Regions from separate parts of the Rossellomorea marisflavi genome, predicted to be linked through region 4. Evidence: riboswitches for the same ligand, from Rfam matches in the RefSeq annotation. Region 4 holds a riboswitch; each other region holds the start of a gene.
What was found. A riboswitch is a leader RNA that binds a small molecule or an ion and turns the genes downstream of it on or off. The one in region 4 is predicted to bind S-adenosylmethionine.
Positions count from the first base shown of each region.

Region 1 (4,192 bases), 200 kb from region 4:
AGGAAATAATATCACGTTAGCCATCGTCAAAGACAATAAGGACGTACTAACAGCACTCTTTGATCGCCTGAAAGAAGATGGCCATGTGGATATGCCTCTGCAGGAAACGTTCTGGAGCCCCCTCTACGGCGGGGTTACGGACAAGTTCGGCATCCAGTGGCAGTTCAACTACGAAGAATGATAGAAGCCTGCTGGCCGATCGGCCAGCAGGCTTTTGGTTACCTTATGTTCTTTTCTTGGACGGAATCTTTTGATGCTTTCACCTTTGAAGCCGATTTAGGCTTCGGACCTTGGTGGTCGGGACGAGCCTGCTCATATACCGCGGCCCCTACAATTTCAGCCACATCCTGCAGCTTCTCTTTGCTGATATTATCGATTGTATCCTCGGGAGTATGGTACCATGGCTCAAACGGACTGTGGATGAAGGCTCCCGCTGGGATTCCCGCTTCAGCAAACGGAACATGATCGCTCCTGCCGCCTTCACCGATCGGCGTCGGGAATCCGTTCAATCGCTCGCTCGCAGCCTGGGATAGCTCCGTTACGAGGTTCGGGCTTCCATCGAGTGTGCGGAGGACCAGATCACCTGCGTCCCTGCTACCCACCATGTCGAGATTGAAGTACCCGATAATCCGGTCACGTTCTATTTGCGGCAGGGAATCTACATAGTGATAGGACCCCAGCAGACCCAATTCCTCAGCCCCGAATGTAATGAAGCGTATCTCTGTATCTGTCGGTACATTTTTGAACACCTTTGCGAGTTCCAAGGTAACAGCTGTACCCGACGCATCATCGTTCGCGCCAGGAGCCCCTTCTACTGAATCATGATGGGCCCCGATGATAAGCACATCATCCGTTGCTTTTTTCTTATTGACCGGAGCTTTCGAGGCAATGACATTGTGAGAGGTGCGCTCCGATGTTTCCGCTCCCTCGATTGTCAGCCGGACGGTCTCTCCGATATGTCGGCGCAGCTCTTCTCCTTCGGCCTTGGAAAGGGTGATGGCCGGTATGTAGCGATCATCCGGTTCTCCCAATGTCCCGCTCAGCGAGCCATCCGTATTGTTGTAGATGATGACCCCTGCGGCTCCTGCTTCAGACGCATTGACGATCTTCTGTGCAAACGTGATTTCCCCTCGCTGGATAAGAACGATCTTCCCGTCTACATCTACTCCATCAAAGTCTCCTACTCTTCCAAGTCCTGCAGAAACGAGCTCGCCTGACACATCACCACTAACCGAGTAAGTGAATGCATCCGGGTTCCACTCGCCTTGCACCCCTGACAGTTCGATTGCAGTAGGTGCCGTGTACCCTATAAAGGTAAAGGGTTGAAGTGTCACGTCATACCTGTACGATTCAAATTGTCGTTTTACATACCTGATGGCATTTGCCTCGGATTCTGTCCCGGCTACCCTCGGTATTTGTTGAAGCTGATCGATCGTCTGATAGATTCGCTCCGAATCGATTTTCTTGATCAGATTCCGCTCATGCGGATTTTGCAAGAGCTCCTTTCCTGGTTCAGGTGCCCCTGCAATGGCTGGTTGAAGTCCAACAGCGCCAAACGATAGGGTCGTCGCAAGAGCAATGGATACGACAGATTTTTTCAAACGGTTTCCTCCTCTACTTATTTGATAGAATAGTAACAATATTTTGTCGTTTAATGAAAGAGTAGGAATAACCGGTAAGAAACTACCATTTATAGCCCATTGGCATGATCATAGCCGGTGGATTGAACCTGTAAAAGCCACCCTCGAGTGAAATCAAGGAGTTGTCGAAAGGCCCCTGAAGTTGAGTAAGTATGGGACCCTTTCGGAATGATTGCCTTTTCTACCTCTCCCGAACGCCGATTGGAGAAGTTTGAGTGATAGAGGGAGCAGTAATCGACGGAGATTTCTTCATCCTGGTCACCGTGGGCAAGCAAGACATTCCCCATATACTCATTTGCCCGCCGTATCGGGTCCCACCCTTGAAGGGTCGTGAGAAACTCTCGCTTCAGCTCATAGCCCAAATAATCTGCCTTCCCGTCCCGCAAGATGGCTTCTTCCACATCATCTCCGATAATGCGTCCAAGATCATGCCGGGGAGAGCCGACCGCCGACCAGAGGGCAAGGTGGCGAACTTCTTCTTCGATGGCTGCTTCAAGGGCCACTGCCCCCCCAAGGCTGTGGCCGATCAAGGCAATGCTCTCCGGGTCCACCCCTTTCATCTGCTTCACAAACCCGATGACCGCCTTCGTCTGTGCAATGAAGCGATCTTTTGTATTCAAGCCGTACTCCCCCAGACTTTCTCCGCAACCGTCGTAATCGAAACGTACGACGATGTGTGAGCTGAGTTCATGTGCAGCCTTCACGAATAATCGGTCCACGCCTTCTTTTGAACCGACGAAACCATGACAGATGATGACGGCCGGATGGACGCCGAGACGTGTAGCAGGATACTGTATGGCTGCAGGAAGGTGGGTACCCTCCCATGGAATGGATGTATACCAGCTCATCTTACCCTCTCCTTTTATCTTAGTAGATTTTCCTTACGGTTTGTATGTGCCTTCGAACACTGTTTCCCCTATGGCTAGGCCTCTACATGCGCGCCTTTTAAAGTGTATAAATCTGCGCCTCAGCGTTATGACTAATTAATCCAATCGATTTAATCGGATTTATATACAAAAAAAATCTCCCATAAGGAGATGTACATTACTCTCTCCCCTTATCTGCCAGGCTGAAGTTGCCTACTGGAATGAGCACCTTCCATTTGGAGGTTGCTGCGGGATCGTTGGACCAGATTCCTTCCCCGACTCTTTATAAGGTAGTATAGATTAAATTATCTTACAATTCACTCTTTGTCAACCATAAATCCTACAGTGAAACTATGAATTAAAACTAAATCCCCACTTGACAGGTTGGTTTTGACGCTGTAAGATTGGCTCAACATCTTTACCCCCAATGATCCATATCGACCGAAGGCATATCAACTGCCTCCGGTCCTTTTTTTCGAGAAGTCAGTCTTCCATCTCATATCGTCCGTCTTCATAGATCCTGAATGCCCCGACTTCCCCTGTTCCTCCTTCATCTTTGAGGGTTTGTGATATGAGATGGAGGGTATAATAGGTCCCTTTTTCATCGGTTTGGGGCTTGCCATCACCCTCATCAATCAGGATATCTCCATCAGATGCCACGTTCAGCTCATCCTTTAAGAACTCAATGGCTGTTTCCACATCCGTAATGCCTGCAGTGGACCCGGATTCCCCGACTGGTCGTTGCGGTCCAGGAGCATTCCGTGCCGATGATTCGCCATCCTCTGCAGGCTCCTCCGCTTCCTGACTGTCCTGATCATCCCCGGAAGAGTCCGATGCTTCTTGATCCTCTTCACCGAGTGATACTTGGTCGGATGTTTCATCAGGCTGTTCCGGGGCATCTTCTCTTCCCGCTTCCTCTGCATCAATTGTTTCTGTTGCATCCGTTTCCACCGGCGCTGTATTTCTTGGGGATTGTCCGCATGCACCCATCAACAACATGATGGGAATCAACGCGATTAACCGTTTCCAGCCGTTCATTGCTGTCTCCCCTTCCTCATTCTTCCTCATACCACCATTATTTCAGAAACAGGGTGGCCGGACAACTCTCAACCACAGGGGGCCTTCATTCATCATCTGTGCAGACAGACCGAGTATAATCATTGGCTCAACGAGCATCCTATGCCTTACAATCTGCTTATAACCTAATCGAGGAGGAAGTACCATGAAATATACCGTCATTACAGGAGCAAGCTCCGGGATTGGCTATGAGGCCGCTCTGGCATTTGCAGCACGGGGGAAGAATCTGATTCTTGCTGCCAGAAGGAAAGAGAACCTTGAGGAGTTGAAGGACCGCATCCTGAAGGCCCATCCTGACCTGGATATCAAACTTTTCTCCACCGACCTGTCCGTTACCTCCAACGCTCATTCCTTCTATGAAGAGATCAAGTCATTTGAGCTGGAGACGTTTGTGAATAATGCCGGTTTCGGTAATTTCGATCCCGTCGGCGAACAAAATCTGGACAAGATCGAACAGATGATGAGACTCAATATCGAAGCCCTCACGATCCTCTCCACCCTATACGTGCGCGACTTCTCACAGGTCGAAGGAACGCAGCTCATCAATATTTCCTCAGGCGGCGGCTACACGATCGTTGCCGATGCGGTCACCTACTGTGCGACCAAATT
Region 1 covers NZ_CP081870.1:3,369,519-3,373,710, forward strand. The annotation lists gene K6T23_RS17635 (VOC family protein) at 1-181, shown strand, start outside; gene K6T23_RS22220 (M28 family peptidase) at 219-1,601, opposite strand; gene K6T23_RS17650 (alpha/beta hydrolase) at 1,691-2,488, opposite strand; SAM riboswitch class I at 2,695-2,798, opposite strand; gene K6T23_RS17655 (hypothetical protein) at 2,990-3,544, opposite strand; gene K6T23_RS17660 (SDR family NAD(P)-dependent oxidoreductase) at 3,729-4,192, shown strand, end outside.
Region 1: it holds a riboswitch for S-adenosylmethionine, as region 4 does, so the genes downstream of both, K6T23_RS17650 (alpha/beta hydrolase) here and K6T23_RS18670 (O-acetylhomoserine aminocarboxypropyltransferase/cysteine synthase family protein) in region 4, are expected to answer to the same signal.

Region 2 (4,192 bases), 1.9 Mb from region 4:
ATATCCTCATCCTCTGCATGGATCTGTATCGCTGTATGGAGAAGGTCGGTCTTGGCTTCATTGACCGTTGCTGCCTGATACAGTTCACGCTCGAGACGCTCGAGGGCCCATGAAAGATTTACCGCCGTCGGACGGGAAGAGAGGAGATGCGCCTTATCCTTCTTGAACAATGTCTTGAACTCTTCAAGGGACTCCGTTTCATATCCTCCTGCTGCCTGGGCGAGGCCATATGCAGCCGTGATGCCGATGGCAGGCGCTCCCCTTACCTTAAGGGTGATGATGGCATCGTAGTAATCCTTTATGGTATAGAGATGGACATATTCCACTGCCCCGGGAAGTTTTTGCTGGTCCAGTATGACCAGGTGGTCTTCATGCCACTCCAATGAAGTAGGTATGGTAAGTTGTGGTGTCATGGGTTTAAGAAAGCTCCTTTAAATAAGTTTATCGAGTAGATCCTGGATTGAACGGATGCGTTGGCGCTCAAGGATACATTCCCTTCCGAGGGCAAGGCACGTCTTTTTATACAAGATCCGTTTTTCTTCGTCCTGGACCGAGTCAAGATCCTCCACGTGAGCAAGACCGATCGTCCTTCGGATCAGTTCGCAACCGAGGAAACCGATTGTATCTGCAAAGCTTTTTTCTAGAACATACTCAAGGTATCCATCAATTTTGGTGTAGGCATCTTCACTTTGATCCCAGAATTGCGAGAAGGTGGACTCAAATACGTTCCAAGTGGTTTCAATATGACGAAGGATCTCTTCCTTCTTTGGCTTTTCTTCGCGGACCACAGCCTGGAAAATGAGATTTGCCAGGAACTGTCCGATATCAAAACCGATAGGACCGTAAAAGGCAAACTCCGGATCAATGACCTTAGTTTCCTCTTTGCCTGCAAAGATGCTTCCGGTATGCAGATCACCGTGGAGAAGGGCTTCCCCCTCGGTCAAAAAGGATCTTTTCAGTTTAGCGACTTCCAGTTTCAGGGGCAGGTCGTCCCAAAGATTCCGGACCTCTTCTTCAAGGGCTTGTTCAAATTCATTCGTTTCACTATTGAAGAACGGGTCGGTAAAGACAAGATCCTCAGTAATCTTGCATAATTCGGGATTCGAAAACTCTTTGACATATCCCTTTTTCTTGAAAGGATGAAGAGCATAGTCGGATGTGAAGAACAGTGTTGCCCCGAGAAATTCCCCGATGTCCTTCGAAAGGGAGGGATAGATTCCTCCTTTGTTGAGGCCTTTTCTGGCGATTTCAAGATGGCTCAAATCTTCCATGACTGTAATCGCAAGCTCTTCATCGGAATGATAGATCTCAGGGACAAGACGCTCAGCAAGGGAACGCTGGAGAGTCAGGGCCCGGGCTTCGATCCTCGCGCGGTCAAGGGTCAACGGCCAGCTTTCGCCTACGACTTTTGCATAAGGAAGTGCTTGTTTGATAATGATGCTTTTTCCGCTTTCGCTGCTTACAATGCGGAAAACGTAATTGAGATTGCCGTCTCCGATCTCTTCACAGGTCAGATTTTCCGATGCATCAAACAGGGAAAGGTCTTTGGCAAGGTTTATAGCAGATTCGATCGTCAGGGAACGATACTGTTTCAATTGGGTGATGGCCATGGGGGGTTCCTCCTTAAAATAGTTTGCAGGAGGCTTTTCTTGTGGAATGAGAAAAGCCTCTTCCAGTTGTGAAAGAGGCTTGAAGAATACTTCGTCGCCTCTTATCTCTCAGAATGGAATCATTCTGTTGGAATTAGCACCGTGCCCTGGTCAGGCGCATCGAATCTGCGCCCCGTCTTTCAACGGTATTACGGTCGGTTGCTGGGCTTCATAGGGCCAAATCCCTCAGCCAGCTCTTGATAAGAGTTGCATATTTAATTTGTTCAGAAAATTACCATTTGATTGACATCATACCACCTTGCGTTTTTTAGTGTCAATGCTTTTTTTGAAAAGATATCCTGATCGATTTTCGCCTCGTCAACTGTAAAAGTCTGGGAGACGGTCGTCGAATATCGGGATTTGCTTCCTTACTTCATCGACGGTATCGAGATTGACAACGGCTGTCACAAGTTCTTCGTGGAGGGAGCCTTCAGCAAGGATCTCTCCCCACGGGTCGATGATCAGGGATGATCCTCCGAACGTATTGTCCGGATCAGAGCCGACGCGGTTGCATGCAGCAACATAACATTGATTTTCAATGGCACGTGCACGGAGGAGGACTTTCCAGTGGTCGATCCGCTGTTCAGGCCATTCTGCACTGACGAACAGGATCTTTGCTCCGGAGAGAACATGCTTACGCACCCATTCAGGGAAACGGATGTCATAGCAGATGAGGCCGGCCATTTGCTCGCCGGAAAGCGTGAATAGACCGTCCTCTTTTCCCGGCAGGAGGTAGTGATGTTCGTCCATCAGTTTGAACAGGTGAAGCTTTGAATACCCTTTGACGAAGTTTCCTTTGGAATCGATCACGATCAAGCGATTATCGATTCCCGACTCCGTTTTATTTGCAACGGATCCCCCTATCACGTTTATCCCATACTGTTTTGCAAAACGGGATAGGAAGGCAATGGTCTTTTCACTGTTTTCATCAGCGATTCCCTCTATCCTCTTAAGGTCATATCCTGTTGTCCAAAGCTCAGGGAAGACAAGGATATCGCATTGTTCGCTTTCTGCTTGTTGAAACCATCTTTCTGCTTGTGCGTAGTTGGATTTTGGATCTCCAAACCGGATGTCCATTTGCGCGAGCCCGATCTTCATATGATCAGCACCTTTCATGGGGAATTGTAAGATTTTACTTTACATTCGTTATTTTCCGTTATATCATTTGTAGCTAGAATTTGAAAGTGAAGAATATTTGAACATTCAGAAGGTGAAGAGATGAAAACATTCCCATATGCGGATCGCCTCGATTCGCTGCCAAAGCAATTTTTCGCTGAATTGACAGCCAACGTTCAGCGTGTCATTAATGAAGGACACGATGTCATTAACCTTGGGCAGGGTAACCCTGATAGGCCCACACCTGAACATATTGTAGATAGTTTGAAGGCTTCGGCCGAAAACCCATTGAATCATCGCTATTCACCTTTCAGGGGGATGGCCTCTTTCAAAGAGGCGGTAGCGCTTTTCTATAAAAGGGAATACGGGGTGGAACTGGATCCTGACAAAGAAGTAGCTATCCTCTTCGGGGGGAAGGCGGGTCTCGTGGAGATTCCGCAGTGCCTGGTGAATCCGGGTGAATCCGTGCTGGTTCCGGACCCTGGGTATCCTGATTATCTATCAGGGGTGGCACTTGCAGAAGCGGAGATGAAGCTGATGCCGCTACTTGAGGAAAATGATTTTCTCCCCGATTACAGCCGGTTTAGTGAAGCCGAACTCGACGGTTCCAAGCTTATGTTCCTGAATTATCCGAATAACCCGACGGGAGCAGTAGCCACACCAGCCTTTTTTGAGGAAACGGTAAAATTGGCAAGTAGCCATGATATCTGCGTGGTACACGATTTTGCTTATGGGGCGATCGGATTTGAAGGCAAGCGTCCCAATAGCTTCCTTGAAACAGATGGAGCTAAGGATGTCGGCATTGAAATCTATACTCTCTCCAAAACGTATAATATGGCGGGGTGGCGAGTAGGATTTGCCGTCGGGAACGAGAGTGTGATAGAAGCCATCAATCTCATGCAGGATCATATGTATGTGAGCCTCTTTGGCGCCATTCAGGAAGCAGCGGTGACGGCGCTCCTCGGATCGCAGGAGTGCGTCCAGGCCCAGCTTGAGACCTATGAAAGCAGAAGGAATGCCCTCATCGGTGGATTGAGATCCATCGGTTGGGATGTGGATGCACCGGCAGGCTCATTTTTCGCTTGGCTCAAAGTGCCGGAAGGCTTCACGTCGATGGATTTCTCGAACCTACTCCTTGAAAAGGCCCATGTAGCCGTGGCGCCTGGCATCGGCTTCGGGGATCACGGGGAAGGGTATGTCCGGGTAGGTCTCCTTACCAGTGAGGAAAGGCTTCAGGAAGCAGTGAAAAGGATTGAAAATTTACATTTGTTCGATAATAGGGATTGACAGGACTCCCAATCGATGCAATAATCCTACTGGAAACCAAATGAATAGATTCTTATCAAGAGCAGGCGGAGGGACTGGCCCGATGAAGCCCGGCAACCGACTCATTACGAGCACGGTGCTAATTCTTGCAGCAGACGCTG
Region 2 covers NZ_CP081870.1:1,673,122-1,677,313, forward strand. The annotation lists gene mtnA (S-methyl-5-thioribose-1-phosphate isomerase) at 1-413, opposite strand, end outside; gene mtnK (S-methyl-5-thioribose kinase) at 432-1,610, opposite strand; SAM riboswitch class I at 1,709-1,856, opposite strand; gene K6T23_RS08915 (carbon-nitrogen family hydrolase) at 1,968-2,747, opposite strand; gene K6T23_RS08920 (pyridoxal phosphate-dependent aminotransferase) at 2,868-4,052, shown strand; SAM riboswitch class I at 4,102-4,192, shown strand, end outside.
Region 2: it holds a riboswitch for S-adenosylmethionine, as region 4 does, so the genes downstream of both, mtnK (S-methyl-5-thioribose kinase) here and K6T23_RS18670 (O-acetylhomoserine aminocarboxypropyltransferase/cysteine synthase family protein) in region 4, are expected to answer to the same signal.

Region 3 (4,192 bases), 210 kb from region 4:
GGCAATGGTGATTTGTTCACCAGTGGATAACAGGAGGTCCATCTCCCGTTTCGGTGGATGGGCCGTGATTTCCCCAGCGAGCTTCGTCAAATGGTCAGTCGTGTCACCCATGGCGGACACGACGACGGCCACTTCTTTCCCCTTTTGCTTCTCACGGATGACATGCTGGGCCATCCGTTTGATTCTTTCCACCGATCCCACTGAAGTGCCTCCGAATTTCTGTACGATGATCTCCACCATGTCCCCTTCTTTCGTAAATAGTTAACGTACCGATGCTTCCCTTTTCAATCTGGACTCAAGGGGAAGTTCCTTCAAGATGGGATAGGGCTGCAGCTTCTCATCCGCTTGCTTTACTGCATTCCATTCTTCTTCACTTCCTCTGATGAAGAGATACAGGTGGCCGCTCAGTGTGATGCGGTCCAACAGATCAAAGCGGTCGACCCATTCAGGCAATGCCTCACCAGAAGTCCTCACCACCCATTCACCATCACGGCCGGAAAGGGATTCGACTCCTATTCTGGCACGCGTCTCGGAAGATGCGTATCTTCCTTCGATCAGAGATAGAAAATCCTCCACCATCGCACTTCCTGTAGGTAATTTACCCGCTCCCGGTCCTGACAGGGTGACCCTTCCCACCAGGCTTCCTTTTACAGACACAACGTTTTCAACATTCTCCACTCCGTAAAAAGGATGAGACTCCTTCACCAGTACCGGCTCCACTACTCCGCTTATGCTTTCTCCGTCCCTTTGAATCGACCCGACATGCTTGAACCGGAGGGAGAAGGATTCAGCGGCCTGCAGCCAATCACTGGTTAGATCTGTGATCCCTTTTTTCGGGACCGCTCCCCAGTCGGGCTGACCATGGAAGGCGGCTCGACTGAGGATCATGAGCTTATAGAAGGCATCCTGTCCTCCTACATCACTGGTGGGATCTGCTTCTGCGTACCCTTTTTCCTGAGCAATAGAAAGGGCCCGCTCGAAGGACAAGCCTTCTTTCCTCATCTGGGAAAGGATGAAATTGGAGGTCCCATTCAATATACCTTGAATATGTGTGATTTCATTCACATTCAGTAGTTGCCTGATGGCCCCGATAATGGGAAGTCCTCCTGCCGTAGTCGCTTCAAATCCGACTGCGACTCCCCGTTCACGTGCCCGTGTCAAAAGGTCCTCACCCTTCGAAGCAAACATCGCCTTATTGGCCGTTACAACATGGATCCCCCGTTCGATGGCCTTGGTGAGATAGGTGTATCCAGGTTCTTCCCCGACAATCGCTTCAAACAAGACATCGATGCCCTCTTCTTCCAGGATTTCGTCAAAGTCCGTCGTGACCTTGATGCTTGGATCAATCTCTCTTTCCTTTGATGGGTCTTTGATCAAGATGGCACGGATCCGCACCTCTTTTCCCGTGATATCCTTGATCCTTTCGCGATGTGTTTCCAGGGCTTCGTATACCCCCTGACCGACGGTTCCGAATCCGAGTAGTGCTACGTGCAATTCTGACATGTTTCTTCCTCCTAAAGGGTTGAATGACTTGGTTGAAAGATGGCAGGGGATACAAAAAAGCCCCCTTCTTATGGTTAAGAAGAGGGCTTATGAGGCAGGCTCCTCCCCTTATCTTCCAGATCACCATCGATCTGTAGGAATTGGCACCTTTCATGATTGCAGGTTGCCGGGCTTCATCGGGCCTATTCCCTCCGCCGCTCTAGATAAGAGTGTGTGTTTTTCTGGTTTGTTCAGTCAATAAGTATGAGTAGGATTATATAGGGGATCAGGGCTTTACGTCAATAGGTTTTTTATCTTTTCTGATAATTAGACTCTTTTCGACCCTTTAAAAGCAGGGCTAAAAAAGATTTATTTAAAATACCTCAAAATACGTTTTAACCCGCACACGAAGGGAAACAAATGACTACTCAACACCATTCAGAAAGGATCGGGTTACACCATGTTTAAGAAATTCCTGCCAAATGACGTACAAAAGTACCTGCTCATGTCCAAAAGACAGCGGGCTCACGAAATCCAGCTCACCATCTGGTTCATGCCCTTCCTTTACATCTGCCTGTCCCTGCTGCTTGTGGCATGCACCTTGTTCCTAGATCTGAAAGTAGAGCTGTCTCATTATGTACCAAAGCTCTTCAGCATGAATGCATCGGTCACCAGGACGCTCGTCAGTACCCTGATCGGCGGGGTACTCACTCTGAGTGCCTTTACACTGAACTCCCTTCTCGTCGTCCTTACGACATTCAGCGGACAGTTCTCGCCACGCATGCTGCTGAATTTCATCTCCGATAAAAAGACCCAGCACGCTCTCGGCATCTTCAATGGGAGCTTTGTCTTTGTACTATTCAACTTCCTCTTCATCGGAAGTTCAAAGAAAGAAATGTTCACCGCCGCACCCGTCCTGACCGTCATCGTCGCCTTCATTGCAGCCATCACTTTCATCTTCTTCATCAACCACGCCTCTACGTGGATGCAGGTACATAATATCACCTACAACATGAAGAAGGTATCCGAAGTCATGATCAATCAAACACTGAAAAAAGATCTGGAATGCCACCGGACAAAGGATGATCATCCCCGGTTCGAATTGGACGAAAGCAAGTGCCTGAATGTCAAAGCAAAGGCATCGGGCTACGTACAGCTCATCGACTTCCATTCCATGATCGAGAAAGCCAGGGAGGACGGGATCATCGTACGCCTGCACTTCAAAATCGGCGATTTCGTCCTCTGCGGAAACAACCTTATCTGCCTGTACGGGGCGGATGAAGAAAAAGTCGATGTGGAAAAATACCTGGCTCTTATTGAAATCGGCCACAAGGAAACGGAAATTCAGGATCTTCAAATGGGAATGCACAAACTCGCAGAGGTGGCCATCAAATCCCTCGGCAATGACGACCCGAAAACAGCGTCCAATACGATTCACCAGATTACGGATCTGATGCTCACCATCAATCATCATCTGTCATTCTCCCCTTACTTAATTGACGATGATGAGGATGTCCGGGTCATTCTCGAGATTGAAGACTTTGATTATTACCTGTATCGCGGATTCGGATACGTCAGGCATTATGCCCGGGGCAACCATTTGATCATCACCGATATCGTAAAAGCTCTTTCCCGTCTTTCAGAAACCCTGCCGCGCGAACGGCATCAATGTCTTTGGGACTTCGCCGCCAACACCATCGATCATATAGAAGAATCCGTGATCTATGAACTTGATAAAACCTTCTTGCTCACCGAACTGAAAATCCTTGCCAAGATCACCGGTCATACCGAAGAGTACCAACACATCCACCAAAAATTTTATCCCGATGCCAATCGGAACGTATAACTGATGTTTCTCGTACGAATACAAAAAGAGCCCATTGGAAGCCGTAAAGCCCGCATCCGATGGGGTCTTTTTGTGTAGATCAAGTTATGAATTCTTCACGATTGATCCTTCAAGCTCGTCAATCTCTTTTTCCACGAACGCCACAAGCCCCTTGATCATATCAGCGGAAAAATCAAAAGATAGTCCTGCCGCTTCATACACATCGGATAGAGAAGCCGTATTCCCAAGCCTGAGCGCTTCCTTGTACCCTTCGATTGCCCGATCGGGGTCTTCTTTGTAGATCCGGTAGAGCTGCAAAGCCCCAAGCTGGGCAATGACATATTCGATGTAATAGAAAGGGACCTCAAAAATATGAAGGACAAAGAGCCACGCCTTCTTCTTCACCTCTTCATACCCGCTCCAATCCTCTTCTGATGACAGATAGCTGTCTACGATCCGTCCGTACGCCTCTGATCGCTCCTCCTTAGAATGACCGGGGTTCTCATACATCCAGTGCTGGAACTCATCGACCCTGATTCCTGTCGGGAAGAACTGGATGATGTCCCTGAGCATATCAAGCTTGGCCTGACGCACCTGCTCTTCTGAATAAAAATGATGCCAGTGATCCATGGACAATAACTCCATCCCCATGCTCGCAAGCTCAGCCGATTCCATCGGGGTCGCCCGGTCAAAAGCAAGGGGGAGAGTACGCTTGAAATCATTGTGGATGCAGTGCCCCATTTCATGGATCAGAGTCGTCACATCCCCATGGGTGCCCGAGGCATTCATGAAAATGAACGATAGACCGGAAACAGGTAGCGATTCACAGAATCCTCCCGGGGACTTATTCTTCCTCGTCTCAAGATCCAATAGCCCCTTCGTATC
Region 3 covers NZ_CP081870.1:3,362,210-3,366,401, forward strand. The annotation lists gene K6T23_RS17610 (aspartate kinase) at 1-240, opposite strand, end outside; gene K6T23_RS17615 (homoserine dehydrogenase) at 262-1,503, opposite strand; SAM riboswitch class I at 1,609-1,713, opposite strand; gene K6T23_RS17620 (DUF2254 domain-containing protein) at 1,943-3,328, shown strand; gene K6T23_RS17625 (M3 family oligoendopeptidase) at 3,413-4,192, opposite strand, start outside.
Region 3: it holds a riboswitch for S-adenosylmethionine, as region 4 does, so the genes downstream of both, K6T23_RS17615 (homoserine dehydrogenase) here and K6T23_RS18670 (O-acetylhomoserine aminocarboxypropyltransferase/cysteine synthase family protein) in region 4, are expected to answer to the same signal.

Region 4 (4,192 bases):
CCATTCCAGGGCCTGCATTCCCCCGAGAGATCCTCCGACAACGGCTTCCACCTTGTTGATAGCAAGCTCCCGGAGAGCCAGGTACTGGGCATTCACCATATCCCGTATCGTGATGACCGGGAAATGGGATCCGTATCGTTTGCCGGTCTCGGGATCCTCTGATGCAGGACCCGTGGCCCCCTCGCAGCCTCCGAGGACGTTGAAGGCGATGACGTTGTAGCGGTTGGTATCGATGTAGGAGCCTGCACCGATCAAGCCGTCCCACCATCCCTTATCTTCACTCGTCCCTTTCACGATATGGGTGCCGGTGAGGGCATGGCAGACAAGGATGACGGGACCTGATTGATTCCCGGTACGTTCATAGGGCAACCTGACATTCCGGAGGGTTTCTCCGTTTTCAAGGACAAGGGACGGAAGGGTGACGGTGTTCAATTCATATGGTGTCGTATCGCTACTCATTCCTCCGCCTCCTTCACACGTTTGACGTTTCGCGTGCCTTCTCGATGGCTTCATCCAGGGAAGAGATCAGATCCTTCGCTGATTCCAGGCCGACCGACAGCCTGACAAGGTCTTCCGTCACGCCCGTTGCCCTGATCTCCTCGTCGTTCAGCTGCTGATGGGTCGTGGAAGCCGGGTGGATGATCAGGGATTTCGCATCCCCCACGTTGGCCACATGGGACCAGAGCGAGATATTGTCCACCACTTTGCGTCCTGAATCCCGGCCACCTTTGATCCCGAAGACGACGATGGAGCCCGCGCCGTTCTCCAAGTATTTCTTGGCCAGTTGGTGCGACGGGTGCGAAGCGAGCCCAGGATAGGAGACCCAGGCAACCCCATCATGGGATTCAAGATGCTCGGCGATTTTCCGTGCATTCTCTGTATGGCGTTCGATGCGGAGGTGTAGCGTCTCTAATCCCTGCAGGAGAAGGAAGGCGTTCTGCGGACTCAGGCAGGCGCCAAGGTCACGAAGCAGTTGGACCCTGAGCTTGGTGATGAACGCCGCCGCCCCGACATCCTGCGCATAGCGAAGGCCGTTGTAGCTTCGGTCCTCTTCAGTGAATCCCGGGAACTTCTTGTTGTTCCAATCGAATTTCCCTCCGTCGATGACGACGCCTCCGATCGCTGTACCATGACCACCGATCCATTTGGTGGCCGAATGGATGACGATGTCTGCCCCCCACTCGATCGGCCTGGTCACATACGGTGTGGCGAAGGTGTTATCGATGATAAGCGGGATTTCATGTTCGTGGGCCACTTTGGCGACCGCTTCGATATCAAGGACATGAAGGCTAGGGTTGCCAATCGTTTCGGCGAATACGGCCTTTGTCTTCTCGTTGATGGCGCTTCGGAAGTTTTCCGGATCCGTTGGGTCGACGAAGCGCACGGTGATGCCGTATTTCGGCAGGGTGGTGGAGAAGAGATTGTAGGTGCCTCCGTACAGATTCGTCGCTGCTACGATTTCGTCCCCGGCTCCTGCGATATTCAGGATTGAGAGGGAGATCGCCGCCATGCCCGATGATACTCCGAGGGCCCCGATGCCGCCTTCAAGGAGAGCCAGACGTTTCTCCAGAACGTCCACCGTCGGGTTCATGATCCGCGTATAGATATTCCCCGGCTCTTCCAGTCCGAAAAGCTTCGCAGCGTGCTCACTGCTGTCAAACACATATGAAGTAGTTTGGTAGATCGGCACGGCGCGTGATCCCGTGGTAGGATCTGCTTCCTGTCCTCCGTGAAGCAAAAGTGTGTCAAAATCGAATGAATTCGTCATCGTACATTCCTCCTGAGTGTTTGTTTTAATGATTGGGTTTGTTCTGTGATGGATGATGGTCGGGGCTGAAAAGGGGCAAAAATAAAAACCCCCTTCCTAAGAAGAGGGTCTAATTGAATAGGGTCCTCCTCTTATCTTTCAGGCAATGCGCCTGCAGGAATTAGCACCTTTTCATGGCAAATATGCACATGAAGGTTGCCGGGTTTCATCGGGCCTAGTCCCTCCACCTCTCTGGATAAGAGCATTAAGTTGTAAGTGTTCGTTAGCAAGAATTATAAAGGCTATCCCCTCTGGGAGTCAAGGTTATTTTTAGAATTTTTCGTCTAATCTCCCATTGACGCCTGCCACTGCTGACTTGAGAGCGTTATGCTTTTTAAATCTCATGACACTTGCTGATCGCTGAAAGCATTTGTGATTTAATGTCTTCCGGGTCCTCGATTCCAAGTGAAATCCGGACCACATGCGTATTGATCCCGAGCTTCTTCTGCGCTTCCTCCGGAAGGGACCTGTGAGATGTCCCCAAAGGATAGGAAACCGTCGTTTCAACCCCGGCCAGGGACGGGATGATCTTGATCCAGCCAAGTGACTTGAAGAAGGTACTCATATCGGCGGATGGTTCAAGCTCGATGGTGACGATGGCTCCATGACCTTTCTCAGATAGATTATTCGGATAGTAGACGCGTTTGACCCATTCGTGCCTCCTGAGTTCGACGGCAAGGAGCTCGGCATTCAGGGCCTGCCTTTCCATACGGAGGGCAAGGGTCTTCGCTCCCCGGCAAGTGAGCCACGCCTCGAACGGGCTCAGATTGGCCCCAAGGTTGACGATCTTCGCTCTTGCCTTATCCACCAGATCCTGCCTTCCGGTCACAACACCTGCTGTGACATCACTATGACCGCCTATGTACTTCGTTGCGCTATGGGCGACGATATCAATGCCTTCAGTGAAAGGCTTACGGAGGAACGGGGTCGCAAACGTATTGTCGATCATCGTCGTGAGACCATGTTCTTTCGCCAGCTCCACCATGGCTGGAATATCCTCTACCCTCATGAAGGGATTCGTCACCGTTTCACTATAGAGAAGTTTTGTCGAGTCGGTGATCGCTGCTTCCACTGCATCCCGGTCGGTGAAGTCCACGAATGAAGTGGAAATACCGAAGCCCGCAAGCTCTTCCTTCAGCATATGGAAGGTCCCGCCGTACAGATCTTCAGCAGCAATGATATGATCCCCTGCCTGGACGACAGACAGGATCCCTACGAGGATCGCGGATAAACCCGATGAAGCGGCGACTCCTGCCGGTGCTCCTTCAAGGGCTGCTACAAGACCTCCCAGCTCATCAGGATTGGGATTCCCCGTCCGTGTGTATAGATAGGGTGATTTCCCCTCATAGAACCCTTCCAGTTCCTCCAGGGATGAAAAGGAAAAAGCAGATGTTTGATAGATTGGTGTAGTTTTACTTTTGATTTCCTCTGTTCCTTTCAACTGGCTATGTACGACCTTGGTGGTGAAATTCATTTCGTGGCCATCCTCTCTCTACGAAAATAGGTATGTAGAAGAGTGTACCATATTCAGAAGATTCCGAGAAGAAAAGTGGTTCAATTCATTCCTTCTACCATCTCTTTCATCATTTCCTGGTTCATCGGACCGAGGATTTTATGCTGGATGATTCCCTCCGAGTCGATCATGAACGTGGTCGGGATCGTAATGATGCTGTAGGCATCCCCGACGGCTCCGTCTTTATCAAGGAGTACCGGGAACGTGATCTCGTATCCGTCCACAAACTTTTGCGCCGCACCTTCCATACGCTCCTGGGACGTGAGGTTCACGGCAAGGATTTCTGCACCGGGCTCTTTCTGATAATATTCCTCCATATGGGGCATCTCAGCCTTGCAGGGTGGACACCACGTTGCCCAGAAATTCAAGATGACCTTCTGTCCCCTATAATCCGAGAGGCGCACTTCTTTTCCTTCCAGTGTGGTCAGGGTGAAGTCCGGTGGCTGATCACCTTTGGAAAGCCCCGTCTCCGCATCGGATAAGTCCATGGATTCACTCGCAAGCTGGGCTGCTGCGTCTTTTTCCTTCTGATCCTGCTGATGCCGGACGAAATTCACCAGGAAGATGGCGACGAGGACACCGATGAGTCCCAATGATAGTATTCGTTTGTTCATGTAATCCCTTCCTTTATAGGCCGGATCTCCGCACAGCCTTTCTGGCAATCAAATAGTAAATGGTCGATCTCAAATACCCTTTCTCCACTTCATAGCCCGCCGACTGAAGCTTCCTCACCAGATCATCGGAAGAAAGGCTGTTCCCCTGTGGGAGCGCTTCCGTTTCAATGATCAGCCAAAGACCGTCATCCCTGAGCATATCCCTGAGATCCTGGATCACTTTGACAAGATTCGGCAACTCATGGAGCACAAATCTCG
Region 4 covers NZ_CP081870.1:3,574,037-3,578,228, forward strand. The annotation lists gene metX (homoserine O-acetyltransferase MetX) at 1-459, opposite strand, end outside; gene K6T23_RS18670 (O-acetylhomoserine aminocarboxypropyltransferase/cysteine synthase family protein) at 473-1,768, opposite strand; SAM riboswitch class I at 1,897-2,010, opposite strand; gene K6T23_RS18675 (trans-sulfuration enzyme family protein) at 2,142-3,281, opposite strand; gene K6T23_RS18680 (redoxin domain-containing protein) at 3,362-3,934, opposite strand; gene K6T23_RS18685 (class I SAM-dependent methyltransferase) at 3,948-4,192, opposite strand, start outside.